DNA from 3 places in the Sodalis ligni genome. Region 2 is predicted to be linked to each of the others. Evidence: predicted binding sites of a transcription regulator. Region 2 holds the regulator's gene; each other region holds the start of a gene.
What was found. The regulator PurR, encoded in region 2, represses purine synthesis genes. The targets are predictions, from matches to a motif close to CANGCAAACGTTTGCNTG.

Region 1 (10,789 bases), 2.4 Mb from region 2:
CGATCAGGCGCAGCAGCAGCTCGGCACGCTACCCCAACAGCTGAGCGATGTCCAACAACATGAACAACTCCTGCTGTCCGCCGAACTGGCGGTGGCGCAAAAGCGTCCGCAGGACGCCGCGGCCATCACGCAAAAAATGGACAGCAGCCAGCTGACGCCCGATCAGCAGGCGCGCTATTATCAGGTGCAAATCGCCGCGGGCCAGTCGCAGCCGTCCCTGGATGTGATCCGCGCCTATATCGCCCAGGAACCCTTGCTCAAGGACCAGGCGCATCAGCAAAATATCGATGCGACCTGGCAAACGCTGCTGGCCATGTCGGCGCAGTCCCAGACCAACCTCGTCATCAACGCCAATGAAAACGTCCTGCAGGGCTGGCTGGATTTGCAGCATGTTTATCAGGACAACAAGCAGGATCCGTCACTGCTGAAAGCCGGCATCAAGGACTGGCAGACCCGCTACCCGCAAAACCCGGCGGCCAAGACCCTGCCGACACAGCTGAACCAGGTCCTGAACTACCAGCCCACGTCCACCGGGCAAATTGCGTTGTTTTTACCGATGAGCGGCCAGGCGCAGGTGTTCTCCGACGCTATCCAGCAGGGTTTTAACGCCGCCAGGAACGGCGCGGCGGAGCCCCCAGCCGGCCCCTGCCGGCGGTCAATCCCCGCCGATGGCGCGCAGGTTGCCGCAGCGGCCCAACCGCAGGGCGCCGTCACCGCGGCCACGCCGGATACCGCGGCGGCCCCACCGCAGGGCGCCGTCACCACGGCCGCGCCGGATGCCGCGGCGAACCCGCCCTTGGCAACTGCCCCCGTGGGATCCGCCGCCGGCCCGCAGATAAAAATCTACGATACTTCCGCACAGCCGCTGCCGGCATTACTGGCCCAGGCACAGCAGGACGGCGCCACCGTCATCGTCGGCCCGCTGCTGAAAAACGAAGTGGAACAGCTTTACACCAGCCAGAACAGCCTGAATATCCTGGCGCTTAACCAACCTGAAAACCTGCAAAACCGGCCGAATATCTGTTATTTTTCGTTATCTCCGGAAGACGAGGCCCGGGACGCGGCGAACCATATTTTCCAGCAGCACAGGCAACAACCCCTGCTGCTGGTGCCCACCGGTTCGCTGGGAGATCGGATCGTCAAGGCCTTCGCCGACGCCTGGAGCAAAGCGGGCGGCGGTACGGTGCTGGAGCAGCGCATCGGCTCTATGGGTGATTTGAAACAGGCCATCAACAGCGGCGGCATCCAGCTTACCGGCCAGCCGGTCTCCACCGCCCCGGCGGCGGCGGCCCAGCCGCAGGCGGTCACCATCGCCGGCCTGACCATCCCGGCCCCGCCCAGCGATGCCGCCGTCTCTCCTTCCGCCACCGGTGGTCCGGTGGATGCGGTCTATATCATCGCAACGCCGTCTGAATTGGCGTTAATCAAACCCTCCATCGATATGCGCGTCAGTTCGCGCTCGCAGTTGGGGCTGTACGCCAGCTCGCGCAGCTACCAGGCCGATGCCGGTCCGGATTACCGTCTGGAAATGGAAGGGCTGGAGTTCAGCGATATCCCGCTGCTGGCGGGATCGAACCCGGCCTTGCTGCAGCAAGTCAGCGCCCAGTTCAAGGAAGATTATTCCCTGGTGCGTTTGTATGCCATGGGGATGGATGCCTGGACTTTAGTAAACCATTTCTCACAAATGCGTCAAATTCCCGGTTTCCAGGTCTCAGGCGACACCGGCGTGCTGACGGCGACGCCGGATTGTGTTATTAACAGGAAGTTATCTTGGCTGAAATATCAACAGGGACAAATCACGCAGATTATGTAAATCGACAGCAGGCGGGCGCGCGGGCGGAAGACCGGGCGCGCCGCCATCTTGAAAACGCGGGATTGCGTTTTATCGCCGCCAATATGCGGGTGCGCGGCGGCGAGATCGATTTAATCATGAAAGATCAACACACCTGGGTGTTTGTCGAGGTGCGCTATCGACGCGATAACGCTTTCGGCAACGCCGCCGAGAGCGTCACTCCTCGCAAGCAGCGCCGTTTACTGCTCGCGGCAGCGGTTTGGCTGTCGCGCCAGGGCGGGAGCCTAGACACATCCGCTTGCCGTTTCGATATTTTGGCAATTACCGGTAACCGGCTAGAATGGCTGCAAAACGCCTTCGGCGCATCGGGTTAATATACCCTAAATCATTCGAGCTGCGGGAAGGCGGCAACGCACCTGCAACTTGAAGTATGCCGGGTATAACCGTTTCCTCCATTACTTATTAGGTTCAACGACTGTGCTGGAAAGAATAAAAGGCTGTTTCACCGAAAGTATACAAACCCAAATCGCGGCGGCGGAGGCCTTGCCCGACGCGATTTCACGCGCCGCCACCGCCCTGGTGCACGCGCTGCTCAACGGCAACAAGATTTTATGCTGCGGCAACGGCACCTCCGCCGCCAACGCTCAGCATTTCGCCGCCAGCATGATCAATCGCTACGAAACCGAGCGGCCGAGTCTGCCCGCGGTCGCCCTGAACGCGGACAGCGTGGTGCTTACCGCCATCGCCAACGATCGCCTGCAACAGGAAGTCTATGCCAAGCAGGTGCGCGCCCTCGGCCAGGCCGGCGATATTCTGCTGGCTATCTCCACGCGCGGCAACAGCCGTGATATTGTGAAAGCGGTGGAAGCCGCGGTGACCCGGGATATGACCATTATTGCCCTGACGGGATACGACGGCGGCGAACTGGCCGGATTGCTCGGTCCCCAGGACGTTGAAATCCGAATTCCCTCCCACCGCAGCGCGCGCATACAGGAAATGCACATGCTGACGGTGAATTGTTTATGTGATTTGATCGATAATTCATTGTTTCCTCACCAGGACGATTAAGGAGCTCAAATGAAGGTGCATTACCCATTTGTACTGCTATTCACCGCCCTGCTGCTTCAGGGATGCGTCGGTGCTGTCGTGGTCGGCAGCGCCGCGGTGGCGACCAAATCCGCCACCGACCCGCGCACCGTAGGCACCCAGGTCGATGACGGCACGCTGGAAGCGCGCGTGGGCAACGCTTTGGCTAAAGATCAGCAGATCAAGAAAGAAGCCCGCATCGTGGCAACCGCCTATCAAGGCAAAGTCTTGTTAACCGGTCAGGCGCCCACCACCGAACTGGCCAACCGCGCCAAACAAATCGCCATCGGCGTCGATGGCGCCACCGAGGTGTATAACGAAATTCGCCAGGGCCAGCCGGTAAGCATGGGACGTGCTTCCATGGACACCTGGATTACCACCAAAATTCGTTCGCAGCTGCTGGCCAGCGACTCGGTGAAATCATCCAACGTGAAGGTCACGACGGAAAACGGCGAGGTGTTTTTACTGGGGCTGGTGACCAATAAAGAGGCCCAGTCGGCGGCGGAAATCGCCAGCCGGGTCAGCGGCGTACAGCACGTCACTACCGCCTTTACCATTCTGAAATAACATCATGTCCCCCGCCGCCGCGGCGGGGCCGGCTAACGAAGATGGTTTTCCCGCAAAAATTGTTCCCCGCCCATTTGGCGCATCTGCCGCAATATCCACTGCTGGCGCATCTGCACATAGCGCGAGGGCGCTTCGGCGCGGAAATGCAGCGGATTGGGTAATACCGCCGCGAGCAGCGCAGCCTCCGATGGGGTCAGGCGTGCGGCGGGCTTATGAAAATAGCGCTGCGACGCGGCCTCGACCCCAAAGGTGCCGCGACCGAATTCCGCAACGTTTAAATAGACCGTCAAAATACGCCGTTTGGTCCAGACCGTTTCCATCGCCAGGGTTAAACCGGCCTCCAGCCCTTTTCTGAAGTAGCTGCGTCCGTCCCACAGCAGCAGATTTTTCGCCGTTTGCTGCGACAGGGTGGAGGCGCCGCGGATGCGTTGGCTGCGCTCATTGTGGGCGGCGGCGGCCTGTATGGCTTCAATGTCAAATCCCCAGTGCCAGGGGAATTTTTGATCTTCCGCCGCAATCACCGCCAGCGCCATGGACGGTGCGATGTCATCCATCGCCACCCAGCGGGAGTGGGCCACATAACCGCCGTCGCCGCGCAGCCAGGCCCCCAGCTGGCGCTCCGCCATTACCGCCGAGAAAGGCACCGGCACAAAGGAGAAGAGCAGAATGGCGGCCACCCAGAGAACAAGAATGGTCCCGCAGCCAATCAGCAGCCACCGCGCGCATCGGCGAAATAGTCCGGATTTTCCGCCGGACCGAAACCTCACTCGCACAATGCCAATACCCGGGATACCAGTTTATCGATACCTTTAGCCAGATCGGCGAGGGAGGTGGCCAGCATATAGCCCGGGGTGGTGACCACTTTGTTTGCGGCATCCAGCACGATATCGTCCACCGGGCAGATAACATGGGTCGCGCCCATATCATCGATCATCTCCGCCGTATCGCTGTCGGTGCCGATGGTTAACCGCAGAGGTTCGGGGGTGTCGATGAGTTTCGGCAATAGCGCCGGGGCGATGCAAATAAAGCCAATTGCTTTATTTTGCTTATGTATTTGGCGGGTCAGCTGTCGTAAATCGGCATCGACTTCTCCCTCGATTCCCCTTAAGGCAATATCGCTGAGGTTGCGTACGGCACCAAAACCGCCGGGCACAATCAGGGCATCGAGCTTATCCGCATCCGCCTCGGAAAGGGGGTGGATTTTACCCCTGGCCAGGCGCGCGGACTCCACCAGCATGTTGCGTTTCTCCGTCATTTCTTCACCGGAAAGATGATTAATCACAATAGGTTGCATCTTATCCGGCGCAAAACATATTACTTCGGCACCCGCCCGTTCGAGAGCCAGCAGCGTTAGTACCGTTTCATGTATTTCGCTGCCGTCATACACACCACAGCCGCTTAAAACGAGGCCCACACGTTTCATAGAAATCTCTCTTCTGTCATGGCGGTCAAAATCTTATTTCTATTGACAAAGTCTATTCTACATCCCAAATTTTAATGGTTCTTGTAACATTATCTCGTTCTTTTGCTATGTTGTTTACTAACGCTTAATGAATTTTAGTGACTTGCCAACCAAGAACGCCCGATAACTCTGCACAGTGGCGAGAATCAGTTTCCCTGGTGTTGGCGCTATATTCGCGCACCCCGGCTTACGTCGGGGTCATTTTTTTGCCTTCGCGGCCCAAGCCTTAAGCGTCAGCACATCGTTCGGCCATTCCCGGTGCAAATCATCGACCCAGCCCTGCACGTTATCCCACCATCCGGGCATATCCGGCGACTGAATCTGTTGCGCCAGGCGCTGTAGACGCACCAAGCCGATTGAACCGGCGGCGCCCTTGATTTTGTGGCCTTCCTCGGCAATGGCGCGCTGATCCCGGGCGGCCATGGTGCCGTCAAGAGCCGCCAGATACTCCGGCATCATCTTCTCGAACATCTCCAGGCTTTGGCTGATGAGCGAAGGCCCCACCAGATCCAGATACTGTTCCAGCATGGCGATATCCAAAACGGCCTGCTGCTCTTGCTCCGCCGCCGAGTCATCATCATCAACGTCATCGGCGGCTTTATCCGGCTGGTCCCAGAATTTTTTTATCATGGCGGTGAGGGCCGATACCGACAGCGGCTTGCTCAGCACATCGTCCATGCCGGCGTCCAGATACTCTTTCTTATCTTTGAGCACATTGGCGGTCAGGGCGATTAACGGCGGCAAATGCCGATCGCTGTAACGCTTACGCAGCTGGCGCGAGATATCCAGGCCGGTCATGTCCGGCAACTGGATATCCAGCAACACCAGGTCGTATTCGTCCGGATCAAACATGGTCAACGCGTCGTGGCCGTTCATGGCGACATCCACGCTGCTGCCCAGCTTCTCCAGCACCGAGCGCGCCACCACCACATTGAGTTCGATATCTTCCACCAGCAAGACGTTGAGCGCCGGCAAGGGCAGTTCTTCCTCTTCATTTCCATCGTCGGGAACGACCTCAGGCGCGACGATGGATAGGCTGAAACAGGCCCCCTCGCCCCGGCGGCTCTTCACCTGGATATCGCCGCCCATGGCCTGCGCCAGGCGTTTCGATACCGCCAGGCCGATACCGGTGCCGGTGGCCGGTTTGCCCCCTTGCTGATCCTTGACCTGGTAATACATGGCAAAAATCTTATCCTGCTCTTCTTCAGGGATGCCAATGCCGGAATCCTGTACGTCGAAACAGAGCAGATCCGGCCCTTCCCGGTGGATGCGGATGGTGATTTTTCCCTGCTGGGTGAATTTCACCGCATTGCCGATGAGATTCCAGAGGATTTGCCGCAGCCGGGTACCGTCGGCGACGATATTGCGCGGCAGCGGCTCCTGGGCGTCCATCACCAGCTTCAGCCCTTTGGGCTGTACCAGCAGACCGGAGAGGTTCTCCAAATCCACCAGGAAGGCGGTGAAGTCCAGCGGCTGGTTATCCAGCTGGACGTGGCGGCGCTCCAGTTTGTCCATTTCGATAATATCGTTGAAAATATTTCCCAGGGTAATGGCGCTGACGTGCACGGTTTTCAGGTAATTGAGCTGTTCTTTGTTGAGGTCGGTATCCAGCAGAATACGGCTTAATCCTACAATGCCGTTAAGGGGCGTACGCAGCTCGTGGCTGATGGTAGAGATGAAGGTGGTCTTCTCCCTGCTGGCGTTCTCCAGCGCGTCCTGGTAGCGCTTACGCTCGGTTATATCGCGGCCAAAACCCATTAGCCCATGCCGTTTGCCCACGCGATCGTAAAACGGCACCTTGCGCAGCTCGAAGCAGGCCCGGCGCCCGTCAGGATAGACCAGCCACTGTTCATAGGTCAGCGAGACGTTATGGCGGAAGACCTTTTCATCGGTCTCAATGACTTTATCGGCAATTTCCGGTCCGTAGACGTCCTTGGGCGTCAGGCCTATCAACTGCTTCTCGCTTTTACCCACCAGCAGCTCCATTGCCCGGTTGCAGCCGGAGAATTCTTTATTTTCATTGCGGTAATACACCAGGTCGGGAGAGGCGTCCAAAAAAGAACGCAGCAGGGAGGATTGCTGTTCAAGCTCGATTTGCGCCTGTTCACGGCGCGCCATTTCTTCGGTCAGCTTGTTCAGCGCGCCCTGGCGGGCGTCTTCGGCTTTTTCGCGATCGGCGATTTCCTGGTTCAGTTGCGCGATATTTTCCTGCAACTGCTGATTAAGCAGTAAATCGCGGTTGCGCATCTCTTCGAGCTTGTCCACCAGCCGGGCCAGCCGCTGGCGCGACTCCTCAAGCTGTTCCACCACCACCGAAAGGAAATATACCGCCCAGGGCGTTATCAGCAGGCCGAAAAAGATTGATCGCACCACGTCGATGCTTTCCACTTCCCCGCGCAATAGCATGGTGACGGCCATTTGCACAATCATCGCCAGCACCACCAGCGCCGACGCCAGCAGGAGCGAGAACCGCACCAGCCCTAATTTCACCATCAGATCGACGTAATATTGCGCCAGCAGGCGGATTTGCTTCATAGCGGTTTCCTTAAGTAGCATTAGGGTCAATGATACCTCAAAAAACAGTTTTTTAGCGAAATCCGCGGCTTGAGGTTGCCTGATAGGAAAGAACCTCGCAGTTTATGATAAGCGCGGCTTCATCCCTTGATAGGGTGTGCCGAGGGCGGCGCCCTGGGGACCGTTGGCCAACAGGTCTTGATAGATGGCATTCATGCCGGTGAACGTGTTTTCGCACCATAACGGTGCAAGCAGCGTCGGACGGCGGGCGCTGGCGCTGATGCGGTGAAACAGCACCTCAGGCGGTGTGCGGCGGATCAATTCGCCGGCCAGGGCAGTGTAGTGTTCCAGCGTCAACACCGGTAACCGCCCCGCCCGCCAGGCGGCCGCCATGGTGCTGCCCTCCACCACCAGCAGCGGGTGCAGTTTCAGGCCGTCTACCCCGGCGGCCAATACCTTTTCCAGCGTATCCCGGTTGTGGGTGATGTCTTCTCCCGGCAAACCTATGATCAAATGGGCGCACACTTGCAGTCCCCGCTGGCGGGCCAGGACGGCGGTGCGCTGGTAGCAGGCGAAATCATGACCGCGATTGATCCGGTGCAGAGTTTTATCCTGTGCGCTTTGCAACCCCAGTTCCAGCCAGACTTCATACCCCTGCTGCCGGTATTCCGCCAGTAAATCCAGCACCGCCGGCGGGACGCAGTCGGGACGGGTGCCGATACAAATACCGACGATATCCGCCTGTGCCAAGGCCTGCCGGTAGAGCCGATCGAGTTCGCGCACTTCTGCATAAGTACTGGTATAGGCCTGGAAATAGGCCAGGTAGCGTTTTGCCCGATCGATACGGCCTGTCTGTTCGGCGAACTGCTCGGCCACGCTCAGGAATTGCCGATTTTCATCGGCAAACGAGGCAACATTGCAAAAAGTACAGCCGCCCCGGCCCAGGGTCCCGTCACGGTTGGGACAGCTAAACCCGCCATGCAGCGAGAGTTTATAGACCTTCTGTCCATAACGGCGCAAAAGATCCCCGCCAAACATATTGACTACTTGCGGCAACTGCATATTCTTTACATCCGGTTCGGGTATGGCCGTTAATGCTAGCGGAATTATCATCTTTGCATGATGATATCGATCAAAGCCCCTTGCAGCCGCCGCCAAAGAAGCATAATTATGCAATAATAATGAGAAATAAATCATACCTGCTATGATTAATATTTCTTATTCGAGCCGGGTGGCTTATTCAAATAGTCACTAATTTGTAAAAACAGAGACATAATGGGCAAAAACACTCCATATCAGCATATCCTGCTATTAAAGGTGTCCGCCCTAGCATGGTGCAGAGATCCAATGGCTGCACTATAGTGCGACAGCGCATGATTGGCAGGGGATGATTTGCAGGGATAATGCTTATTAAATAGCTATTAAGTTATTTTTAATCATATGGTTAATCGTGTTTTGGCTCTAACCGGGACGGTCGCCGGGCATATTTGACCTGCGTGGTGTTTCTCGTTAATTTGGAAGGCCGTTGGAAGAATTCCGGCGGGGCTGACGACGCGTCATAATTATGCAGTTAATGAGATTCCTTCTTAAAGCAAGTCGTTTATCATGAGTAAGACCGCCACGATAAGGTTTTCGCGGAGCGGGCCAGCGGTAAAACAGCGTGTTGACGCGTTTGATCCGCTGCCGCTCGATATCGATACGCCTGTTCGCAGTAGGTTGTAAGAGTCACCTGGAGCCTGGGGAGGTCCATGAATATGTTGTACGATGAATCCCAAGTAAAAGACAACTGCGGCTTCGGCCTGATTGCCCATATCGAAGGCGAGCCCAGCCATAAAGTGGTGCGTACTGCAATTCATGCGCTGGCCCGTATGCAGCATCGCGGCGCGATCCTGGCCGACGGCAAGACCGGCGACGGCTGCGGCCTGCTGTTGCAAAAACCGGATCGGTTCTACCGCATGGTGGCGCAAGAGCGCGGCTGGCGTTTGGCCAAGAACTATGCGGTGGGCATGATTTTCCTCAGCCAGGATGAGGAGGAAGCCCGCGCCAGCCGGAAGATAATGGAAGAGGAACTGCAAAACGAAACGCTGTCCATCATCGGCTGGCGCGAGGTTCCCATCAATCCGGACGTGTTGGGTGACATCGCCCTCTCCTCCCTGCCCCGCATCGAGCAGATTTTCGTCAACGCCCCGGCCGGCTGGCGCCCGCGCGATATGGAACGCCGTCTGTATGTGGCGCGCCGCCGCGTGGAAAAACGGGTGGTTGACGACAGCTTTTATGTTTGCAGCCTCTCGAACCTGGTGACCATTTATAAAGGCCTGTGTATGCCGGCGGATTTGCCGCGCTTTTACCTGGACCTGGCGGATCTGCGGCTGGAATCGGCCATTTGCCTGTTCCATCAGCGCTTCTCCACCAATACCGTCCCGCGCTGGCCGCTGGCCCAGCCTTTCCGTTATCTGGCCCACAACGGCGAGATCAATACCATCACCGGCAACCGTCAGTGGGCGCGGGCCCGTGCGTATAAGCTGAAAACCCCCCTGATTCCGGATTTGCAGGACGCCGCGCCGTTCGTCAATGAAACCGGTTCGGACTCCAGCTCGCTGGACAATATGCTGGAACTGTTCCTCAGCGGCGGCATGGACCTGATTCGCGCCATGCGCTTGCTGGTGCCGCCGGCCTGGCAGAACAATCCGAACATGGATCCGGAGCTGCGCGCCTTTTTCGATTTCAACTCCATGCATATGGAACCCTGGGACGGACCGGCCGGCCTGGTGATGTCCGACGGCCGTTTCGCCGCCTGCAACCTGGATCGCAACGGCCTGCGTCCGGCGCGCTATGTCATCACTACCGACAAATTGATCACCTGCGCGTCCGAAGTAGGGATCTGGGACTACCAGCCGGATGAAGTGGTGGAAAAGGGCCGCGTCGGACCCGGCGAACTGATGGTTATCGATACCCGCAACGGGCGCATCCTCCATTCGGCGGAAACCGATGACGATCTGAAAAGCCGCCATCCCTATAAAGAGTGGATGGAAAAGAATGTCCGTCGCCTGACGCCGTTTGAAGAGCTCGCCGACGACCAGGTAGGCCATCGCGAACTGGACGACAGCCGGCTGGCCAGTTATCAAAAACAGTTCGGCTACTCTAATGAAGAGCTGGATTCCATTTTGCGCGTGCTGGGGGAGAACGGCCAGGAAGCCACCGGCTCCATGGGGGACGATACGCCGTTCGCCGTGCTGTCCAGCAGGCCGAGGGTGATTTACGATTACTTCCGCCAGCAATTTGCCCAGGTAACCAACCCGCCTATCGACTCCCTGCGGGAAGCCCACGTCATGTCCCTGGCCACCTGTATCGGCCGGGAGATGAACGTA
Region 2 (10,789 bases):
CAGCTTTTCGCAGATCATCCTAAGCTTGTCCTGCTGCGCTTCCTCCAGGGTGGTGGCCTTGTTCCAATAGCCGCACGAATACTGCATATAGGGATCCAGCATCAGGCTGAACAGATCATTACCGAGGTCATAATGCTCTTTGCCGACAATCCAAGCCCGTTTTTTAGACTGAAGATTCATGAGCCGCGCGGCGGCAACGCGCATAACATCCTTGAAATGCCGGGGAAGCTTATTTTCCAAACCGGCTCTTAAAACGCGCTGAAAAAAGATATCCAGTCGCTCGCATTCCCACCAGCCGTCCATGTAACTTTCACCCAACCCCAATGACCCGTCCTCTAGCACGCGTTTAAAAATTCCGGGTTCTTGACATGAATATCAAACGGCCTTGCTCCGTTGATCTTTACACCTGCCTCAGCAAGCATTTCATGGATGATTCGATACCAAGCATTATCATGAAAGCTCAGGTCTTCAACACACGAGGAACTCATAGCTTCTCCATCACCTTTCTTCTGTTATAACCCCGTCAGGAAAAGCGTAGCCGATACCTGCGGGCTTTTATAATCATCCACGGGTATCCGTGGTGTCGGATGTACCACAATAAACAGAGGAATATAAAAACACCAATAGACTGTTTGTCAGACGGGCGCTTCATAAATAGGATGACGCCATGTAAAAACACGACATTCTTTTAAAGCAAAATTATTAGACAACTCGTTATATTTGTTAACGATATTGAGTATAAGCCTGCATTCCGGTTTAGACAATAGCTGACAGAATAATGTATTTCACAGATAAGTTAATGATTTCCTATCGGAACAATAACTCATCAGGCACATTCGGCGGTATGAAATATATTATTACATTCGGGAGCGAATCACCTTTGATAAGGGGCTCAGGAGGCCGTGTGCCGCCCTTCAGGAGCGAAACGGGCCGTCGGCCACCGAACGGCGTACAATCAGGGCGGGATGCACTTCGATAATCCTGGCGTTTTCCCGTTTGCTGGTGATACGGTCCAGCAGCATGGTCAGCGCGGCCTCGCCCAGCTCTTCTTTGGGCTGATGAATGGTAGTCAATGACGGGGTAAAAAAGCACGAATTGCGCACATTATCATAACCGATAATTGAGATGTCATCGGGAACCTTCATGCCCATTTCATCAATGGCGCACATTGCACCCATGGCCATGATATCACCGCCGCAAAATACCGCCGTGGGCCTTTGCGGCCTGGACAGAATGAGTTTCATGGCCTGATAGCCGGATTCCGGTTCGAAATCCCCCTGCACAATCCATTGATGGGGAATGGCGATGCCGGCTTCCTCCAGGGCCCGCAGGTAGCCGCGATGACGTCCGCCCCCGGTATTACGCGCCAGTTGGCCGGGTATGGCGCCGATATCGCGATGCCCCCGGGAAAGCAGATAGCGGGTCGCCATGTAACCTCCGGCGAAGGCATTGTCGATAATGGTATCGGTGAAATCCCGGCGAGCTTCGCCCCAATCCATGACCACCATGGGGATATGGCGATACTCTTCCAGCATATTCAGCAACGGTTCGGGATATTCGGCGCACATCACCAGCAACCCGTCCACCCGTTTTTGCGCCAGCATCGCCAGATAGGCGCCCTGTTTGTTCAGATCGTTATGGGAGTTGCACAGCACAAGGGTATATCCCCGCACAAAACAGTGGTGCTCAATCGACTCGATAATTTCCGCGAAGTAGGGCGCTTCGCTTGAGCTGGCCAGCAGGCCGATGGATTTTGTGCGGTTGATCTTAAGGCTGCGCGCCACGTCGCTGGGGGAATAGTGCAGCTGCCCGATGGCCTCCAAAACGGCGATCTTGGTCTCTTGCGCCACAAATCGCGTCTTATTGATGACATGTGACACCGTGGTGGTGGATACCCCGGCGCGTTTCGCCACGTCTTTAATGGTTGCCATGCGTGTAGAACTCCTGTACGCCGAAATAAATAAACCGCCAATTTTCCTTGATTCGGCACTAAAGTGAAAGCGATAAAGATAAATATGCTCGGGAGTTGCTGCCCGGCAAGCTTTTTTAATCGGGTTATGCGACACTGCTTACAACCTACGGGTGTAAAGATATCCCGTTCAGCGACAGGTGTAGTGATAAGGAGAAGTGATGAGCAGCGATTTCAAATTGTCATTAATGACCACGGTATTTTCCTTGCTGGTGATCATTGCGTTCAGCTTTACCGCGGTAATGAATTAAGGCGCCCAGGCGCCTTTTTTTCCTTTCAGCGAATGGTTTTCGGCGTCACGACCCGGCGGGCGCCGACATAGTGATCCGCCCAATAATCTTCATTCAGATAGCTGATGCGGATATCGCGGCCGGTGCGGGGGGATTCGATAAACCGTCCGTTGCCCAAATAAACGCCCACATGATCCGCCGCGCCGCGGTTGGTGATATGGAAGAAAACCAAATCGCCGCTTTCCAGATCGTCTTTCTTCACCGGCGCCGCATCGCGTAAATGGAACATTTCATTGGCGGTACGGGGCATATGAATCCGTACCACGTCCTTATAAGCATAATAGATCAGGCCGCTGCAATCGAACCCGGTATTGGGTGACATGCCGCCCCAGCGATAAGGCTTGCCCATCTGGGACATCAGCTTGTTCATCGCCGTCAATTTGGCATGTTGATAGCGTTTTTTGTGGCTGTCGCTCATGATGATGGGTTGGTCGTTGGCAATGAGATCGAGCGTGGCGCTTTCTTTCATCCGATGCCTGCCGTAACCCTTTTTGTAGCCTTTTTTCGGCGGGGTAAAATTGGCTATTTTTTTTTCGGGGGGGATTGGGTGCAATTTTTTAACGTGGTTTTTTTCGACGGCCGGCTCTTTCGCTTTGGCGACGGGTATGGAATGTAATTTTTTATTGCTGCTTTTTTCAGCAACGAGCTCTTTTGGTTTGTCTGTGCTATGACGGGTGATTTTCTGCTCGGTCACCGGTTTGCTTTTTTTGGTTATCTTCAACACCTCTTTAAGAGGTTTTCGTTTGCGTCGGTCACCTGTTTTAGCCGTACTGGACTGTGATTTTCGCTGGTCGGCATTGATACCGGCATTGGGCGCGGCATGCGCCAAATTGAAAAATAACTGAGTAAAAGCAACACAAAAGCGTAAAGCATAAACGCATGATTAACGCTATCCTCTGTGGCCCCAAAGAGGGGTTATAAATGCCTCAAAGGAATTTAAGCTATTTACCCCTACTTTGCATCATGAATTATCATCATATTGTGAATAAACGTGAACGACTGCATATTTGTTGCATTCATCGGCATAATTTGGCGCAAAATTCAACAGTTTTCAATTGTTAAAAAGAGTTTGGCATCCATGCCCCGGCGCCGGGTAAAAGGCCGCCTTTGGTGTTATCCTTTATTAAGGTGCTGCGCATCTTTGTCCGTGCGGGCTATGGCGGGCAAAAAAACGTTTATCTATTTATACGGTAATCGTTAGAATAGTGATTCTGAGCATAATCCCGCCCAGAGCAGATAAGGCCAGCTTATGGCTTGAGGAAGCGAGACAATGACGACGATTGAAAAAATTCAGCAGCAAATTGCTGAAAACCCGATTCTTCTTTATATGAAGGGCTCTCCGAAATTGCCTGGTTGCGGTTTTTCCGCGCAAGCGGTACAGGCGCTTTCCGCCTGCGGCGAGCGTTTCGCTTATGTGGATGTCCTGCAGAATCCGGATATTCGGGCCGAACTGCCGAAATTCGCCAATTGGCCGACCTTCCCGCAATTATGGGTGGATGGTGAATTGATTGGCGGTTGCGATATCATTCTTGAAATGTATCAGCACGGCGAGCTACAGCCGCTTATCAAAGAAACCGCGGTGAAATACGGTTCTCAGGAAGATCAGCCGTCCAATTGAGTCAGTGAGGGCTTCTAGCCTGAGCGTTCAGAAAAGATAAAAGCCAATCCTATCGCTGGGATTGGCTTTGATTTTATGGTCAAAACAAACATGCTCTCCCGCTTTTCGGCCATCTCCGTGATTTGATTTAATCAGTTTCGCCGCTGCTATCGTCGCCGAGCGGCGGTACCGGCCAACCCCCGAGACGCTTCCAGCGATTCACCAGTTCGCAAAACAGCTCGGCGGTCCGCTCGGTATCGTACAGGGCCGAATGGGCCTGGCGGCTGTCGAATTCAATTCCTCCGGCGGCGCAGGCTTTCGCCAATACGGTCTGCCCAAGCACCAGTCCGCTCAGCGCCGCGGTGTCGAAGGTGGCAAAAGGATGAAACGGGTTGCGTTTGAGATTGGCGCGTTCCGCCGCCGCCATCAGGAAACCATGATCAAAACCTGCGTTATGGGCCACGATTACCGCACGGTTGCAGCCTTGATCCTTTATGCCTTTGCGCACCATCTTGAAGATTTCATGCAGCGCATCGTATTCGCTTACCGCACCGCGTAAAGGATTGGACGGATCGATGCCGTTAAACGCCAGCGCCTCCGGCTGTAACAGGGATCCGGGGAAAGGTTCGACATGAAAATGCAACGTTTGGTCCGGCACGAGCCAGCCTTCTACATCCATGTTCAATGTCACGGCGGCAATTTCGAGCAAGGCGTCGGTAGCGGCGTTAAAGCCTGCGGATTCTACATCAATGACAACCGGATAAAAGCCGCGGAAACGGCCGCGAAGGGAATTTACATCGTCTATTTCAGCCATGCCTGTTCTTACTATTTAGAAATACAGCCCGCATTATGGCAAATTTTGTTCCGGTATGCATGGCGAATCCATTTTCATTGGCTGCCCGCAATGGAATAGTGCGGTGATTAAACGGAAAATGGAAAGATAATCCTGAATAGGGACCCCTGTCTTGGGTCCCGTCCGTTACGATGTAACTTTAAGCATTCGCGGATTTATGATGTGCGGCGCATTACCGACCGCCACCGCCCGGCCGTGGCCAATATGTCAGTGCCCGAGGCCCAGGCCGGCGTGACGCTGCTCGATCAATTCTATTTTATAACCGTCGGGATCTTCGATAAAGGCGATGATGGTCGTGCCGCCTTTCACCGGTCCGGCTTCACGGGTAACCGTGCCCCCGGCCTGGCGGATGCGTTCGCAGGTAGCGGCGACATTATCTACGCCCAGGGCGATATGGCCATAGGCGCTGCCGAGATCGTAGCTGTCGACTCCCCAGTTATAGGTTAATTCAATAACTGCGCCTTCGGTTTCTTCGGTATAGCCGACAAACGCCAGCGTGTATTTATATTCAGTGTTCTCACTGGTGCGCAATAGGCGCATTTCGAGTATTTTAGTATAGAAATCAATAGATCTTTGTAAATTTCCAACTCGTAGCATGGTATGTAGCAGGCGCATAATATCCTCTTGGGATCATGACGGTGTAATGTCCGCCGCAGAAAAGGTAGTCGCCAGTATAGACCGTGGGACGGCGGTTTTACAGTATGTCGGACGGGCGGGCGAGGGCAAAAAATCTTGCCAGTTGGGTAAATAACGTCTTCAATGAAAGTAAATAAGGAGGGCCTGTGCCGGAACAGCTTGAGTTTTTCACCATACCCAGTCCCTGTCGCGGTATCTGCCAGTCGGACGCCCGCGGCTACTGTATTGGCTGTTTCCGTTCCCGGCAAGAGCGCTTTGACTGGATGGGGATGAATGACAACCAGAAAAAGGAGGTACTGCGTTTATGCCGCCAGCGTTATTTGCGCCTGGCGCGGGCCGCTAAAACGGCGGAGTCTCTTGGGGACGACCCGGATCAACCCAGCCTGTTTTGACGCTGAGGTGAGTATTGATGAGATATTAGTGGTACTGATTAATATTATTTTACGAACTAATTAGTAGCTACTTATATATTAAAATTACATTATTACCCTGAATACATGAAATATTGATATTTGTTATGTCTTCATTTAACTTAAATTAACAATAAATCACGCTCAATGACAATAATAGTGTTACAGTTATGAATAATCCGCTTGGCATATGATCTGCCTCAATATGAAAGGGTTAAGGTAGTCGCAAAGAGGAACGGATTATTGAACGTTTCCAGAGATTACCCTACACCAGGTGGGAAAATGCGAAGGAAGGAGAGTGAATTCATCCGATTCACCGGATGTTTCGAAAACATATGCGCTCTTCGGTAACATCCATTTTATCAAAGGAATAACATGCATATTACATCCATCTCAACTTAAGTTTCGCCATATTTATATATATATTTGTATTTTGCCATTCCACCCATTAGAATGGATGGGAATCCAGGGAACAAGCTTAATCAGCTTAATTATAAGGAGAGAGAATTGGAATCGCCATTAGGATCTGATTTGGCGCGACTTGTTCGTGTTTGGCGCGCACTGATTGACCATCGCTTAAAACCTTTAGAGCTTACACAAACGCATTGGATCACGCTGCATAATATTTGCCAATTGCCCCCTGAGCAGTCGCAAATTCAATTGGCGAAAGCCATCGGCATCGAGCAGCCCTCCTTGGTCCGGACGCTTGATCAGCTCGAAGAGAAGAAACTCATCACCAGGCATACCTGCGCCAATGACAGGCGGGCGAAACGTATAAAATTGACGGAGTCCGCCGAGCCAATCATCAAAGAAGTTAATCATGTTATAAATAGTACCAGAGATGAAATCCTGGCGGGGATCTCAGAAAAAAAAATTAAATTTTTGAGTAATATGATCGCCAGGCCAGAGAAGAATTTCCATGGAATTTATAAATAAATCCTGATCAGGTTGGGTGTGTTGCATATGTTCCATATAAAAAACCGGCATATTTTGCCGGTTCTTTATATAGACAGATGTGAATGATGTCGTACCATTGATTTTCACCCACAGCCTTAACAGTAGGGGAGAAATCAAGACATGCCGCTGTGTCAGCGGGGCGAAACGGTCACGCCGCGTCCGTTGCCGGCCATGGCGACGCGTTGGCCCACGCTGAAGCGGGTCGGCCCCTGTTTTTGTACGACGATGATGGTTCTGCCGTCATCTTCGCGAATGGTCAGCTCCACACCCTGGGTACGGTTCATGGCGCTGCCGACGTTCTGTCCGGCGACGCCGCCCACTACCGCGCCGGCGGCGGTAGCGACACCTCTGCCGCCGCCGCCGCCGATGGTATTGCCCACCAAACCACCCAATACCGCACCACCGATGGTGCCGATAATGTTTGAATCTTCCCCACCCTGGATCTGCACCGGACGGACCCCAACCAGGGTACCGTAAGTCACGCTTTGAACTTCTTTGGCTTCGGAGGCAGAATAGACATCACCGGATAAGCCGTTGTTATTGGCACATCCTACCAATGTCAAACCAGCCAGGGTGACCACGAGCAAACGTTTCATCATTGAAAACTCCTATTGTACGACGTTCGTCCAAGGCAAACCCAGACGGAACTCATGCTAATATAGCTGCGCTGATGGGTGATGCTACATCAGACAAGGCTAGTTTAGTTACTGTAGTTGATAATATTGAAAAAATCATAAACTGCGAATAAACGGACGCCAATTTGTGACTTTCGCAATGATTTTACGGCTAACCTTTTTCTTATTTCGTCATGATTTTGTAACAAGTTTAATTATTTGCCTGCTTTTGATGGTCTCATTCGATAAAAATGTTAACGTTATTACAGTATGATAACCAAAACCCTCTTTATAAGGAACAAGGCCGGCTCAATGAAAACAGGTCGCTATGTGGGAGTCATGTCAGGAACCAGCCTCGACGGCATCGATGTGGTGCTCGCCGCCATAGATGAGCATACCGTCGCGCAGCAGGCCAGTTACACGCATCCGATTCCGCTGGACATAAAACAGCAGATACTCTCCATGTGCCAGGGGCAGGCGGTGACTTTATCCCAATTAGGGGAATTGGACACCCGGTTGGGCAGGTTGTTCGGCGAGGCGGTGATAAAAATGTTGCGCAACGCGGGGGTCAATGCGAGAGAGGTCACCGCCATCGGCTGTCACGGCCAGACGGTATGGCATCAGCCCGGCGGCGATTTTCCCTGCACCCTGCAAATCGGCGATAACAACCTGGTTGCCGCCATGACCGGGATTACCACCGTGGGGGATTTTCGCCGCCGCGATATGGCCTACGGCGGACAGGGGGCGCCGTTGGTGCCGGGTTTCCATCACGCTCTGCTGGCCCATCCCACGGAACGGCGCATGGTGCTCAATATCGGCGGTATCGCCAATTTATCGCTGTTGCTGCCGGGCCAGCCGATTCGCGGTTACGATACCGGCCCGGGCAATATGCTGATGGACGCCTGGATTTGGCGCCAGAAAGGTAAGCCTTATGACCTGGACGCGATCTGGGCCGCAGGCGGGAAAATTCATTCGGAGCTGTTGCGCCGGATGCTGGCCGACCGCTACTTTTCCCTGCCGGCGCCGAAAAGCACCGGACGGGAACACTTTAACCTGGGCTGGTTGAACCAGCAACTGGGCCAGTTTATGCCGATACCGCCGAGGGATGTTCAGGCGACCCTGGCTGAGCTCACCGCCCGGAGTATCTCCCAGCAGGTCATGTTATCCGGCGGCTGTGAGCATTTGCTGGTTTGCGGCGGCGGCGTCCGCAATCCGCTGGTGATGGCCAGGCTGTCGGCGCTGCTGCCGGGAATTGAGGTAAGTCCTACTGACAAATACGGCGTCAGCGGCGACGATATGGAGGCCTTGGCATTCGCCTGGCTTGCCTGCCGCACGCTGTCGGGTTTGCCGGGGAACTTGCCTTCGGTGACCGGCGCCAGCCGGGAAACCTTGCTCGGAGCGATTTATCCGGTCTGAACAGGGACATCGTTTATCCACATGTTCAACCGGGAGCAAAATAATGAAAAGAGTGATTTTCTGCCTGACCGTGCTAAGCGTGCTCGCCACCGGCGCCTGTTCCCGTCTGCACCGCGGCCCCGACGTGCAGGCGCTTCATTATCAATGCGGCACCACGCCGTTGACGGTACGGCAAAATAACCGGCTGTCGCAGGTCAGCCTGATACTTGACGGCAAACAGTTAACCTTGCCGCAGGTGGCTTCCGCTTCGGGCGTTCGCTACGATAACGGCCACTATAGCTTCTGGTCGAAAGGGAATCGGGCATTTATCGAGCGCGATGGACGCGTCATCATTGATGATTGCATCCTGAACGGGGAGAGCGGTAAATGATTGAGATTTTTAACCACGCGGCGCACAATAAAGCCACGGTTTCACGCTATATACCATTATGACTGAACAGAAAATTGATATCGCCGACCTGCGTCGGGAATATACCCGCGGCGGCTTGCGGCGGGCGGATTTAACGGCGGAACCGATGGATTTGTTCGAGCTTTGGCTCAGGCAGGCCTGCGAGGCGCAGCTCGCCGATCCCACCGCCATGTGCGTGGCGACCGTGGACGAGTCCGGACAACCCTATCAGCGCATGGTTCTGCTCAAGCACTTCGACGCCGCCGGCATGGTATTCTATACCAACCTGGGCAGTCGCAAGGCAACGCAGCTGGCGCACAACAACCGCATCAGCCTCCATTTTCCCTGGCATAGCCTGGAGCGCCAGGTTATGGTGCTGGGCCGCGCGGAACGCTTGTCGGTGTTTGAGGTCTTGAAATATTTTCACAGCCGGCCCAAGGACAGCCAAATCGGCGCCTGGGTCTCGCAACAGTCCAGCCGCATCTCCACCCGCGGGGTGCTGGAGAGCAAATTCCTCGAGCTGAAACAGAAATTCCAGCAGGGCGAAGTGCCGCTGCCCAGTTTTTGGGGCGGTTATCGCGTGGTTATCGATACCATGGAGTTTTGGCAGGGAGGTGAACACCGGCTGCACGATCGGTTTATCTATCAGCGCCAGGACGCGGGCTGGCGCATCGACCGCCTGGCCCCTTAATCCCTTTCTTCATTATGCTATTCGCAGCACTTTATCACTCAATTTGTATATTACGGAGTTTTTTTGATGGCAAGCAGCAACCTGATACGACAATTGCAAGAGCGGGGCTTGATAGCCCAGGTAACGGATGAGGCCGCGCTTTCCGAGCGGCTGGCTCAGGGGCCGCTCTCGTTGTATTGCGGTTTCGACCCGACCGCCGACAGCTTGCATTTGGGACATTTGGTGCCGCTGCTGTGTTTAAAGCGTTTCCAATTGGCCGGACACCGTCCGGTGGCGCTGGTGGGCGGGGCTACCGGCTTGATTGGCGATCCCAGCTTCAAGGCCGTTGAGCGCAAATTGAATACCGCCGAAACGGTGCAGGAGTGGGTGGATAAAATCCGCCGGCAGGTATCGCCGTTCCTGGATTTTGACTGCGGCGAGAACAGCGCGGTAGCGGCAAATAACTACGACTGGTTCGGTAGCATGAATGTCCTGACCTTCCTGCGGGACATCGGCAAGCATTTTTCCGTCAACCAAATGATCAATAAAGAAGCGGTGAAGCAGCGCCTCAACCGTGACGATGTGGGAATTTCCTTTACCGAGTTTTCCTACAACTTGCTGCAGGGCTATGATTTTGCCTGTTTGAACAAGCAATATGGCGTTGAGCTGCAGATCGGCGGGTCCGATCAGTGGGGGAATATCACTTCCGGCATCGATTTGACGCGGCGCATGCATCAAAAGACGGTGTACGGTTTGACCGTGCCGCTCATCACCAAAGCGGACGGCACCAAGTTCGGTAAAACGGAAGGCGGCGCGGTATGGCTGGACCCGCTGAAAACCAGTCCCTACAAGTTTTACCAGTTTTGGATCAACACCGCCGACGCCGACGTTTACCGGTTTTTAAAATTCTTCACCTTTATGCCCATTGAAGAGATCAATGCCCTGGAAGCGGAAGATAGCAACAGCGGGACCGCACCCAGGGCGCAATA
Region 3 (10,789 bases), 1.3 Mb from region 2:
TCCCGCTGATTTGCCACTCCCCAAGTTCCAGCCGGCGGGTAAAACAGCGCAAGCCGTTTTCACTGGGAAAGATATAGGGGGTGTGCATCTGTTCGAAGGGCAGGCGCCACCGGGAAAAACGCGCCCCATCGCACCGGTCCGGATAGTTTTCATGGGGCCCAAGCCCCAGCCAGTCCACCTCCTTCTCCACGCCGTTCAACTGGCAGACCGCGCCGACCCGCGGCAGGGGAGGCAGGCTCGGGGACACCGTCACCCGGATGTCGGTTTCCAGCTGTCCGCTGTTATCAAGGGTGATATGCCAGACGCTTTGTATTAAAAGACTGTTTTGGCGGAAATAGCCGTGCACGGCGCGGAAAATGACCCGATTCGACAGCTGTTCGGCCTCAATGGACAGGCAGCGGTGTTCAAGATCAAACAGGCCGGCGGCTTTCCAGCGTTCTACCCAGGCGCGGGGATCGATATGGTCCGCTTCGCTGACGCCGATATCATTATCCAGCGGCGCGCGTATGAATTGATCCGTCAGCGGCGCCAGTAAAGCCGGCCGTTCATCGTCAAACCATTGGCTCAGCCAGCCGCTGTTTTTATCCAGCGTCCAGCGCTGCCGCCGGCGGCAGACAACAAATTCCCCCTTTTTTTCATGCAGGCGCGGAACATCGCCCGCCGAGCTATCCGGCTCCGTGAGCGGCAAACGGCCGCAGGCCAGCGGCCATTGCTCCCAGGCGACGCAGTGACCGGCGGGAGACCAGGGCGTTTCGGCCGGCTGCAGGATGCGCACCTGTAAATAGAGCCGGCCCTCGCTGTGCAACGGCGGCAGGCTCTCGGCCAGCGTCAGCGCGGCTGTCTGCCCGGGGGCAAGCCCGAGGGGTAATTCCCCGTGCCGCAGGGGCGTCCCCTCCAGCTCCAGAGACCAGTGTAAAATTTCGTTATCGCTGGGACGGAACAGATACTCGCTCTCCACCTCGATACGTAGCGGCTGGGTTTCCAGCAGGCGGAACTGAAAAAACTGCTGCTGTTTTTTTACTTCGAACAGTGCCGGATGCGGCGTGCGATCGGGGAAAACCACACCATTGAGGCAGAATTGACGATCGTTGGGCCGGTCGCCGAAATCGCCTCCGTAGGCCCAATAGGTCCGGCCCTGGTTGTCAACGCGCTCAAGGGCCTGATCCGCCCAGTCCCAGATAAATCCGCCCTGTAGGCGGGGATATTGACGAAAAGCCCGCCAATAGTCGGCAAAGTTGCCCAGACTGTTGCCCATGGCGTGGGCGTATTCGCACAAAATCAGCGGGCGGCGCTCGCCGGGCAGGCTCAGCCATTTTTTTATCGACCATTTAGGTACCGCCGGAAAGGGCTGATCCTCGTCCACCCGCGCATACATCGGGCAGATGATATCCGTGGCCGGGGTATCGGCGCCGCCCCCCTCATACTGCACCGGGCGGCCGGGATCCCTGGACTTGACCCAGTGATAGAGGGCATCGTGGGTTGCGCCGTGGCCTGATTCATTGCCCAGGGACCAGATAATAATGCTGGCGTGGTTGCCGTTGCACTGCACCATGCGGCTTACCCGTTCGCTGAAAGCCGGGAACCAGACCGGGTCGTCCGACAGCCGGTTCATGGGCTCCATCCCGTGGGTTTCAATATTGGCTTCGTCCACCACATACAGGCCGTAGCGATCGCACAGGCGATACCATAACGGCGTATTGGGATAGTGGGAACAGCGTACCGCGTTGAAGTTATTCTGTTTCATCAGCATGATATCCTGCCGCATGCTCTCGACATCCATGACCTGTCCCCGGGCCGGGTGATGCTCATGGCGATTAACGCCGCGAATCAGCAGGGGTTTGCCGTTGAGCTGCAACAGCCCGTCTTTGATTTCCACCTGCCGGAACCCCACGTCGTAGGCCTCCACCTCCAGGATAGCGTCCTCGCTGTCCCGTAACGCCACCACCGCCCGGTAAAGATGCGGCGTTTCAGCGCTCCATAAGCGCGGCGCCGCCACGGCAATCCGCATATCCGCGCGTTCCGGGTAACGACCCCGTTCATCGATAATCGCGGAACCGAACGGCATACGGTGCTCGGCGATGCGTTCATCCTCCCGCCACAAGGAAACCACGAGGCTGTAATCGCTTAACCCGGCCTCCGGCGACGCGAGCGCAACGCAGACATCCAGCACGCCGTCAGTATATAACGCGTCCAGCCGGGTGCGGATGCGGATGTCATGAAACCCCACCGCCGGTTTGTGCAACAGGGATACGGACCGGAAAATGCCGCTCATGCGCCACATATCCTGATCTTCCAGATAGCTGCCGTCGCACCAGCGCAGCACCATGACGCACAGGCGGTTTTGCCCGCTATGCAGGTAGCCGCTGAGATCGAATTCCGCCGGCAGCCGGCTGTCCTGGGAATATCCTATCCACAGGCCGTTGCACCAGAGATAGAACGCCGAATTCACCCCGTTGAAGATAATGCGGGTCCGCCCTTGGTTCAGCCACCCATCGGGTATGGTGATATCGCGGGAATAACAGCCGGTGGGATTGTGCTCAGGCACTCGCGGCGGATCCACTGGAAAGGGGTATTTTACATTGGTGTAGATGGGCAGGTCGTAGCCCGCCATCTGCCAGTTGGAGGGGACGGCTATTCCCCTGGCATCGGGCAAATCCTCCCGCAGCCAGCTCTCCGGTACGGCCTGCGGCTCCTTGAAATAGCTGAAAAACCATTCGCCGTCGAGGGTGAGGCGGCTGGGGGAATCCAGATCCCGCCGTGCGTCGTCTTCGTCGCGCCAGCTGTTGAACGGAGGATGCGCGGGTAATCGCCGGTAATGCGTGCTGGCGGGATTTTCCCAGTCCCGCCGGGATAAAACGATGGCCAGAGATGAAAACAAATCTTCCTGGTGCGCCGAACGGGTAGTATTCATGGTATGCCTTCATCGTTTTATCGCGTCGCAACGTGGAACGCTATGCAGATAATAAACAATGTTATAGCAAGATAAACCTTGAATTCTCAAACTCTCGGCGGCGATCGCAATCTGAACCGTACAGCCGCCGGTTAAATCAGCGGCCGGTTCAGATGACCTTGGGCAACGCTTCCCATGCCTCGGCCGGCGCCTGCTCGGCTTGCGGCCGGTTTTTTGCAAAGTGCAGTTGTAAAACGCGGCTGGTATAGGCATGGATCCGATCGGTCAACTCCCCATCGCCGTTCAGAGGCCGGCCATAGGAGGGAATGATCTCTTGCAGCCGGTCGCGCCAGGCCGGCGAAGCCGCCCTGGATTTAAACATGCTGTTCAGCAGTTCCAGCATGATTGGCGCGGCGGTAGACGCCCCTGGCGATGCCCCGAGCAGCGCCGACAGCGATCCGTCGTCCGCGCTGACCATCTCGGTGCCGAACTGCAGAATACCGCCCTTGACCGGGTCTTTTTTGATGATCTGTACCCGCTGGCCGGCATCGATTAATTGCCAGTCCTCCAGCCGGGCCCCGGGATAATAGGCTTGCAATGCCTCCAGGCGTTTGGTATCCGACATCAGTACCTGGCTTATCAGATAGCGCAGCAGGTTCAGATTATCCCAGCCGACGCGGAGCATGGGCAGCAGATTATGCCGGTTCAGCGACGAAAACAGATCGAACCACGACCCCTGCTTTAGAAATTTACTGCTGAAGGTGGCATAAGGCCCAAACAAAAGGGAACGTTGCCCGTCCAGCATGCGGGTATCGATATGCGGCACCGACATCGGCGGGGCGCCCACCGAGGCTTTGCCATAAACTTTTGCCTGATGTTGATTGACGATATCGGGCCGGGTGGTCACCAGGAATTTGCCCCCCACCGGAAATCCGGCATAACCCCTTGCCGCCGGAACGCCCGATTTTTGCAGCAGCGTAAGTGCCGCGCCGCCGGCGCCGATAAATACGTGGCGGGCGCGGACGCTGGAGCGTTTGCCGCCATTGTTCAAATCGGCGACGGATATCTCCCAGGTCGCATCCTCCCGGCGCGTTATGTTCACCACCTCATGCTTAAGGTGCAAATCAAATCCGCCCCGTTGCGCCAGCGACGCCAGCATCTGGCGGGTCAGTTCGCCGAAATTGACGTCGGTCCCCATCACCATCCGGGTAGCCGCCACTTTCTGAAAGGGATCGCGGCCTTCCATAATCGCGGGCGCCCATTGCTTGATGACATGGCTGTCTTCGGTATATTCCATGCCTTTAAACAGGGTGCTTTGCTGTAATGTCTCATAGCGTTTGCGCAGGAAATTCACATCTTCCTCGCCCCAGACAAAACTTATATGCGGGACATTATTAATGAAGGTTTCCGGCGCGCCCACCCGCTGGTTTTTAACCAGATAAGCCCAGAATTGCCGGGAAATTTCAAATGATTCGTTGACGGAAACAGCTTTGGAAATATCAATAGATCCGTCTGCCTGTTCCGGCGTGTAATTCAATTCGCAGTATGCCGCATGGCCGGTGCCGGCATTATTCCAGCCGTCTGAGCTCTCTTGGGCGAGTTTATCCAGGCGCTCGTACAGATGAATAGACCAGTCCGGCTCAAGTTCCCTGATAAGCGTGCCCAGGGTGGCGCTCATGACGCCGCCGCCGATAAGGACAACATCCACCGGGGCGTTGTTCGCAGCCTTTTGCCGTTGGGCAGACGCCAACAAATTCATGCAAAGGCCCGCGACGAAATGCTCTTTCATGCGCAGTGTCTCTATATATAAAAGTAAGTATACGGCAGGGCAATATTATTGAGGTTGCTTTTGGCCCAATACTGTCTGCTATTCAAACCTGATTCTATTAGTCGGACATCCGCATGTAAACCAAAAGTGATGTTATCGCCTGGTTAAGATAATTAACACTTATGCTTGTTATCTAGTTGTTTTAAAGAGTAATATTGATAATTTCGCAAAATATAACCTTTTATTAACAAATCGTTACTCTCTTTTATGATGATTAAAAGCGTTTTAGGATGAATCTGCCGCAGAATATACAATGAGCAACCGTATCGTCTCTAATCCGCAAATAAAGAGCAGCTCGTCTTTTGTGATTTTTACCCCGACGGTAGAAGTTGTTTTCATTGGTATTTGGTTGGTATTATTTTTGCTTCTAATGGCTATAAATCGCTTATGAATAAGCGGATATTGCCTGAGTATTTTGGCGGTTAAAGGAATTATCATGGTTAATGCCTCGGTGGATATCGCTGACGGTAGTCGCTACTGGCAGCGTAATTTATTTGTTTGTGTTTTCGGCTCCTTTACCACCATTATCGCCATGACGCTATTGCTGCCTTTCCTGCCTTTGTACGTGGAGCAACTAGGGGCATCGGGACATGCGGCCATCAGCCAATGGTCCGGGGTAGCCTATGGCGCCACATTTTTCAGCGCGGCGTTTACCGCGCCGCTGTGGGGCCGCCTGGGTGATCGATACGGGCGTAAACTGATGCTGATCCGGGCGAGCCTCGGGATGGCCGTCGCCATGACGTTGCTGGGCATGGCGCAAAGCGTCTGGCAGCTGGTGGCGCTGCGTTTGCTCGCCGGCTTGCTGGGCGGCTATGCCTCGGGTTCGATGATCCTGGTGGCGACCCAAACGCCCAAAGCCCGCACCGGCTGGGCGCTGGGGATAATGTCATCCGGCATCATGGCCGGTAATTTCGCCGGCCCGCTGATAGGGGGCACCCTGCCGCCGCTGATTGGCATCCGCGGGACGTTTATCGCCGCCGGGGCGGCAATATTCATCGCTTTCCTTGCCACCACTTTTTTATTAAAGGAGGAGCCGGGCGCGGCGAAGAAACGGGCTGCCGAACCGGCGCCCGCCGGCGCGGCGCGCATGAGCAAACCCGTTATCGCCATGCTGATTACCGGTGCGCTGCTGATGATCGCCAATATGTCCATCGAGCCGATCATTACCCTTTACGTGGGGCAGTTGGTGCCATTTTCACAGGTGACCCTGGTGGCGGGATTCGCCATGTCCGCTGCGGCCCTGGGCAGCATTCTGTCAGCGTCCTGGCTGGGCAAGCTGGCCGACCGCAGCGGTCATTGGAATGTGATCATCGGCTGCCTGCTGGCGGCGGCGGTTTTGCTGATTCCCCAGGCATTTGTCAGCCGGGGCTGGCAACTGGTGGTGCTGAGGTTTTTCATGGGACTGGCATTAGGAGGGCTGTTGCCCTGTATCGCCAGCGTCATTCGCCACAATGTGCCGGACAGGATTGCCGGCAAAATCCTGGGGTATTCCACCTCGTCGCAATATGTCGGCCAGGTGGCGGGCCCGCTGCTGGGGGGCGTTGTCGGCGGCCATTTCGGCATGCGGCCGGTATTTCTCGGCACCTGCGTATTGCTGTTTATCGGGGCGTTGTATAACGTTTTTGCCCGATCGGCGGCACGGTCAGCTCCCGAGCAGTAAGGATGCGTCCCGAAGCCGGAACATGCTAATCGCGTCCCTTCCGGCAATCTCCGGGACATTGGCCGGCAGGTGTCGGCGGCTAGCGGTTTTTTCCGGCGGTCTTCTTCGACGGCGTAATGCGAACCACCTGGCTATCCACCCAGCCATCCTGCAGACGGGTGGTCAGGGCATCGCCGGGCTGTAACTGCCCGGTGCGTTTAATCAGCGCCCCATCGGCGCCGGTGGTAACGCTGAAACCGCGCGCCAGCGTATTCAGCGGGCTGACGCCTTCCAACCGCGAGCATAACATGCCGAATTTTTGCTGCTGCTGATTCAACCGGCGGGTCATGGCCTGCTGCAGCTGATATTGCAGCGCCTGCAATTGCTGCTGCACCCGGCCGATGCGCGGCAGCGGCGATTGCTGGCCCAGCCGCTGCTGCACCCGCTCATGGCGGCGCTGCGCCAGCCGCAGCTGCGCCTGTACGCCGTCGTCCAGCCGGCGGCGCAGTTTGACCAGCGTGGTTTGCTGGCGTGCCAGCCGCAAATGGGGATGCTGCTGCTGCAGGCGGTGCTGCAGGCGGGTAAAAATCTGCTGGCGCTGGGCCAGATAATAATCCATCGCCATTTCCAGCCGCTGCTGCTGCGACTGCAACTGGCGCACCAGCTCCAACTGATTGCGGCTCACCAGCTCAGCCGCCGCCGACGGGGTGGGCGCACGAAGATCGGCGACAAAATCGGTAATGGTCACATCGGTTTCGTGTCCGACGGCGCTCACCACCGGCAATATGCTGGCAAAAATGGCCCGCGCCACCCGTTCGTCGTTAAAACTCCATAAATCTTCCAGCGAACCGCCGCCGCGGCCGACGATAAGCACATCGCACTCCTGCCGGCGGTTGGCGGTTTCAATGGCCCGGACGATCTGCGCGGGCGCGTCCTGTCCCTGTACCGGCGTTGGGTAGATCACCACCGGCAGCGACGGATCCCGCCGGCGCAGGACGTTCAGAATATCGTGCAGCGCCGCGCCGCTGGCGGAGGTGATGACGCCAACCCGCCGGGACGGGCTGGGCAACGGCTGTTTATGGATCTGATCGAACAGTCCTTCCGCCGATAACCGCTGCTTGAGCTGTTCGAACTGCTGCTGCAGCAAACCGTCGCCGGCCGGCTGCATGCTCTCGGCAATCAGCTGGTAGTCGCCGCGGGGTTCATACAGCGTCAACGAAGCCCGCACCAATACCTGCTGCCCGTTGCGCGGGGCGAAGGTCACCCGCCGGTTGCCGTTGCGGAACATAGCGCAACGCACCTGGGCGCGATCGTCTTTCAGGGTAAAATACCAATGGCCGGAGGCGGGCTGGGAAAAGTTGGATATCTCGCCGGTTAGCCAGATCTGGCCCATCCCGCTTTCCAGCAGTTCACGCACCTGTTGATTCAGGCGGGAAACGGTAAAAATCGTTGACGAGGTGGGTGCAGACATGTGAGCTGGATCAACTTTGTTAAAAAAGACTTAATCGGTTGATATTACTTAACGCTGGCCGGTTATCAAGGTTTTTTTTAAAAAATAGCTGGAGGCAACCGTTTACGTTCTGTATAATGCCACGGCAATATTTTATACATCCACCCTGGTGAGATATTGCTATGTTACGTATCGCAAAAGAAGCCCTGACTTTCGACGATCTCCTCCTTTTACCTGCACATTCCACGGTTCTGCCCAACACCGCCGAGCTGGGAACTCAACTGACCAAAAAAATCCGTCTCAACATTCCGCTGCTCTCCGCGGCCATGGATACCGTTACCGAAGCCCCCCTGGCTATCGCACTGGCCCAAGAGGGCGGTATCGGCTTTATCCATAAAAACATGTCCATCGAGCGCCAGGCCGAAGAAGTCAGCCGGGTGAAAAAACATGAAAGCGGCGTGGTGACCGATCCCAAGACCGTCACCCCGTCAACCACCCTGTCCCAGGTCAAGGAAATGACCGCCCGCAACGGTTTCGCCGGTTATCCGGTGGTCACCGATGACAACGAACTGGTGGGCATCATCACCGGCCGCGATGTGCGGTTCGTCACCGATCTTTCCCAGCCGGTCACCGCGGTCATGACGCCCAAGGAACGTCTGGTCACGGTGAAAGAGGGCGAAGCCCGCGAAGTCGTGCTGCAAAAAATGCACGAGAAGCGTGTAGAAAAAGCGCTGGTAGTGGACGGACAATTCCATCTGCTGGGCATGATCACGGTAAAAGATTTCCAGAAAGCGGAACGCAAGCCCAATGCCTGCAAAGATGAGCACGGCCGGCTGCGCGTAGGCGCGGCGGTGGGCGCGGGCGCGGGTAATGAAGAGCGTATCGACGCGCTGGTGGCCGCCGGTGTCGACGTGCTGCTCATCGATTCCTCCCACGGCCATTCCGAAGGCGTATTGCAGCGCATTCGCGCCACCCGTGAAAAATATCCCGATTTGCAGATTATCGGCGGCAATATCGCCACCGGCGCCGGCGCCATCGCGCTGGTGGAAGCGGGCGTAAGCGCGGTTAAAGTGGGTATCGGGCCGGGGTCCATCTGCACCACCCGTATCGTTACCGGCGTCGGCGTACCGCAAATCACCGCCATATCCGATGCGGTGGAAGCGCTGGAAGGCACCGGTATTCCGGTTATCGCCGACGGCGGCATCCGTTACTCCGGCGATATCGCCAAAGCCATTGCCGCCGGCGCCTCATGCGTCATGGTGGGCTCGCTGCTGGCCGGTACCGAGGAATCCCCCGGCGAAATCGAACTCTACCAGGGCCGTTCGTTTAAATCCTATCGCGGCATGGGATCCCTGGGCGCCATGTCCAAAGGTTCCTCCGACCGCTATTTCCAGACCGACAACGCCGCCGATAAACTGGTGCCGGAAGGCATAGAAGGGCGGGTGGCTTACAAAGGCCGCCTGAAAGAGATAGTGCATCAGCAGATGGGCGGGTTGCGCTCCTGCATGGGACTCACCGGCTGCGCCACCATCGACGAACTGCGCACCAAGGCTGAATTTGTCCGCATCAGCGGCGCCGGCATTCAGGAAAGCCATGTCCACGACGTCGCCATCACCAAAGAATCGCCGAATTACCGCATGGGCTAAACGCGCCGGACGGTGCGCTGCGGGCGGTAATAGTGCATTATCTCCCTGGTGCGCCGCCCGTTGCGTCGGATGGCCGAGGATTGGCCATCCCTGATTTTTTCTTCCCGGCCGCGGCCGGGTGGTGTTGTATTTTGACCACCGCTCTTGGAATACGCCTTCTATGACAGATAATATCCATAAACATCGCATTCTGATTCTGGACTTCGGTTCGCAGTACACGCAACTTATCGCCCGCCGCGTGCGCGAACTGGGCGTCTATTGCGAACTCTGGGCCTGGGACGTGACGGAAGCGCAAATCCGCGCCTTCGAACCCAGCGGCATTATTCTTTCCGGCGGCCCTGAAAGCACCACCGAACATAACAGCCCGGTTGCGCCGGAGTATGTTTACCAGGCCGGCGTCCCGGTGCTGGGCGTTTGCTATGGCATGCAGACCATGGCCATGCAGCTGGGGGGCCGGGTGGAAGGTTCCCATGAGCGCGAATTCGGCTATGCCCAGGTTGAGGTGTTAAACGACAGCGCCCTGGTCAGGGACATCAAGGATTCCCTCAGCGTCAACGGCAAGCCGCTGCTGGATGTCTGGATGAGCCACGGCGACAAGGTCACCGACATCCCGGCGGGATTCGTCACCGTCGCCAGCACGGAGAGCTGCCGGTTTGCCATCATGGCCGACGAGGAAAAAAGGTTCTACGGCGTGCAGTTCCATCCCGAAGTCACCCATACCCGCCAGGGCCAGCGGATCCTGGAACGTTTTATCAAGGATATCTGCCGCTGCGAGGCGTTGTGGACGCCGGACAAGATTATCGAAGATGCCGTCAGCCGCCTACGCCAGCAAATCGGCGACGACCATGTGATTCTGGGACTGTCCGGCGGTGTGGATTCGTCCGTCACCGCCATGCTGCTGCACCGCGCCATCGGCAATCGCCTGAGCTGCGTATTTGTGGATAACGGACTGCTGCGGCTGAACGAGGCCGCCCAGGTATTGGAGATGTTCGGCGAGAAGTATGGCCTGAATATTATCCATGTCCCGGCGGAGGAGCGTTTTCTCAGCGCCCTGTCCGGTATCGCCGATCCGGAAACCAAACGCAAAACAATCGGCCGGGTGTTTGTGGAAGTGTTCGATGAGGAAGCCGGCAAACAGACCGACGTCAAATGGCTGGCCCAGGGCACTATCTATCCCGACGTGATTGAATCCGCCGCCTCCGCCACCGGCAAGGCCCATGTCATCAAATCCCACCACAATGTCGGCGGCCTGCCGAAAGAGATGAAGCTGGGGCTGGTGGAACCGCTCAAAGAGCTGTTCAAGGACGAGGTACGCCGCATAGGCCTTGAGCTGGGA

Region 1: a site for PurR is predicted at 9,041-9,058, ahead of gltB (glutamate synthase large subunit). Genes of this name have one in related genera too.
Region 3: a site for PurR is predicted at 7,920-7,937, ahead of guaB (IMP dehydrogenase). Genes of this name have one in related genera too.

What each region holds. Positions count from the first base shown of each region.
Region 1 covers NZ_CP075169.1:697,452-708,240, reverse strand. The annotation lists gene GTU79_RS03270 (penicillin-binding protein activator) at 1-1,813, shown strand, start outside; gene GTU79_RS03265 (YraN family protein) at 1,771-2,166, shown strand; gene diaA (DnaA initiator-associating protein DiaA) at 2,270-2,860, shown strand; gene dolP (division/outer membrane stress-associated lipid-binding lipoprotein) at 2,870-3,445, shown strand; gene mtgA (monofunctional biosynthetic peptidoglycan transglycosylase) at 3,478-4,218, opposite strand; gene elbB (isoprenoid biosynthesis glyoxalase ElbB) at 4,209-4,868, opposite strand; gene arcB (aerobic respiration two-component sensor histidine kinase ArcB) at 5,106-7,442, opposite strand; gene mnmL (tRNA modification radical SAM protein MnmL/YtqA) at 7,545-8,483, opposite strand; gene gltB (glutamate synthase large subunit) at 9,176-10,789, shown strand, end outside.
Region 2 covers NZ_CP075169.1:3,091,988-3,102,776, forward strand. The annotation lists partial or broken gene cfa (cyclopropane fatty acyl phospholipid synthase) at 1-488, opposite strand, end outside; gene purR (HTH-type transcriptional repressor PurR) at 915-1,931, opposite strand; gene cydH (cytochrome bd-I oxidase subunit CydH) at 2,131-2,220, shown strand; gene GTU79_RS30395 (C40 family peptidase) at 2,246-3,088, opposite strand; gene GTU79_RS14365 (Grx4 family monothiol glutaredoxin) at 3,530-3,877, shown strand; gene rnt (ribonuclease T) at 4,005-4,670, opposite strand; gene gloA (lactoylglutathione lyase) at 4,917-5,324, opposite strand; gene GTU79_RS14380 (DUF1289 domain-containing protein) at 5,492-5,737, shown strand; gene slyA (transcriptional regulator SlyA) at 6,263-6,691, shown strand; gene GTU79_RS14390 (outer membrane lipoprotein) at 6,844-7,311, opposite strand; gene anmK (anhydro-N-acetylmuramic acid kinase) at 7,639-8,742, shown strand; gene GTU79_RS14400 (MliC family protein) at 8,786-9,112, shown strand; gene pdxH (pyridoxamine 5'-phosphate oxidase) at 9,171-9,821, shown strand; gene tyrS (tyrosine--tRNA ligase) at 9,888-10,789, shown strand, end outside.
Region 3 covers NZ_CP075169.1:4,428,310-4,439,098, reverse strand. The annotation lists gene GTU79_RS20735 (beta-galactosidase) at 1-2,911, opposite strand, end outside; gene mqo (malate dehydrogenase (quinone)) at 3,060-4,679, opposite strand; gene GTU79_RS20725 (MFS transporter) at 5,155-6,378, shown strand; gene xseA (exodeoxyribonuclease VII large subunit) at 6,458-7,828, opposite strand; gene guaB (IMP dehydrogenase) at 7,990-9,453, shown strand; gene guaA (glutamine-hydrolyzing GMP synthase) at 9,614-10,789, shown strand, end outside.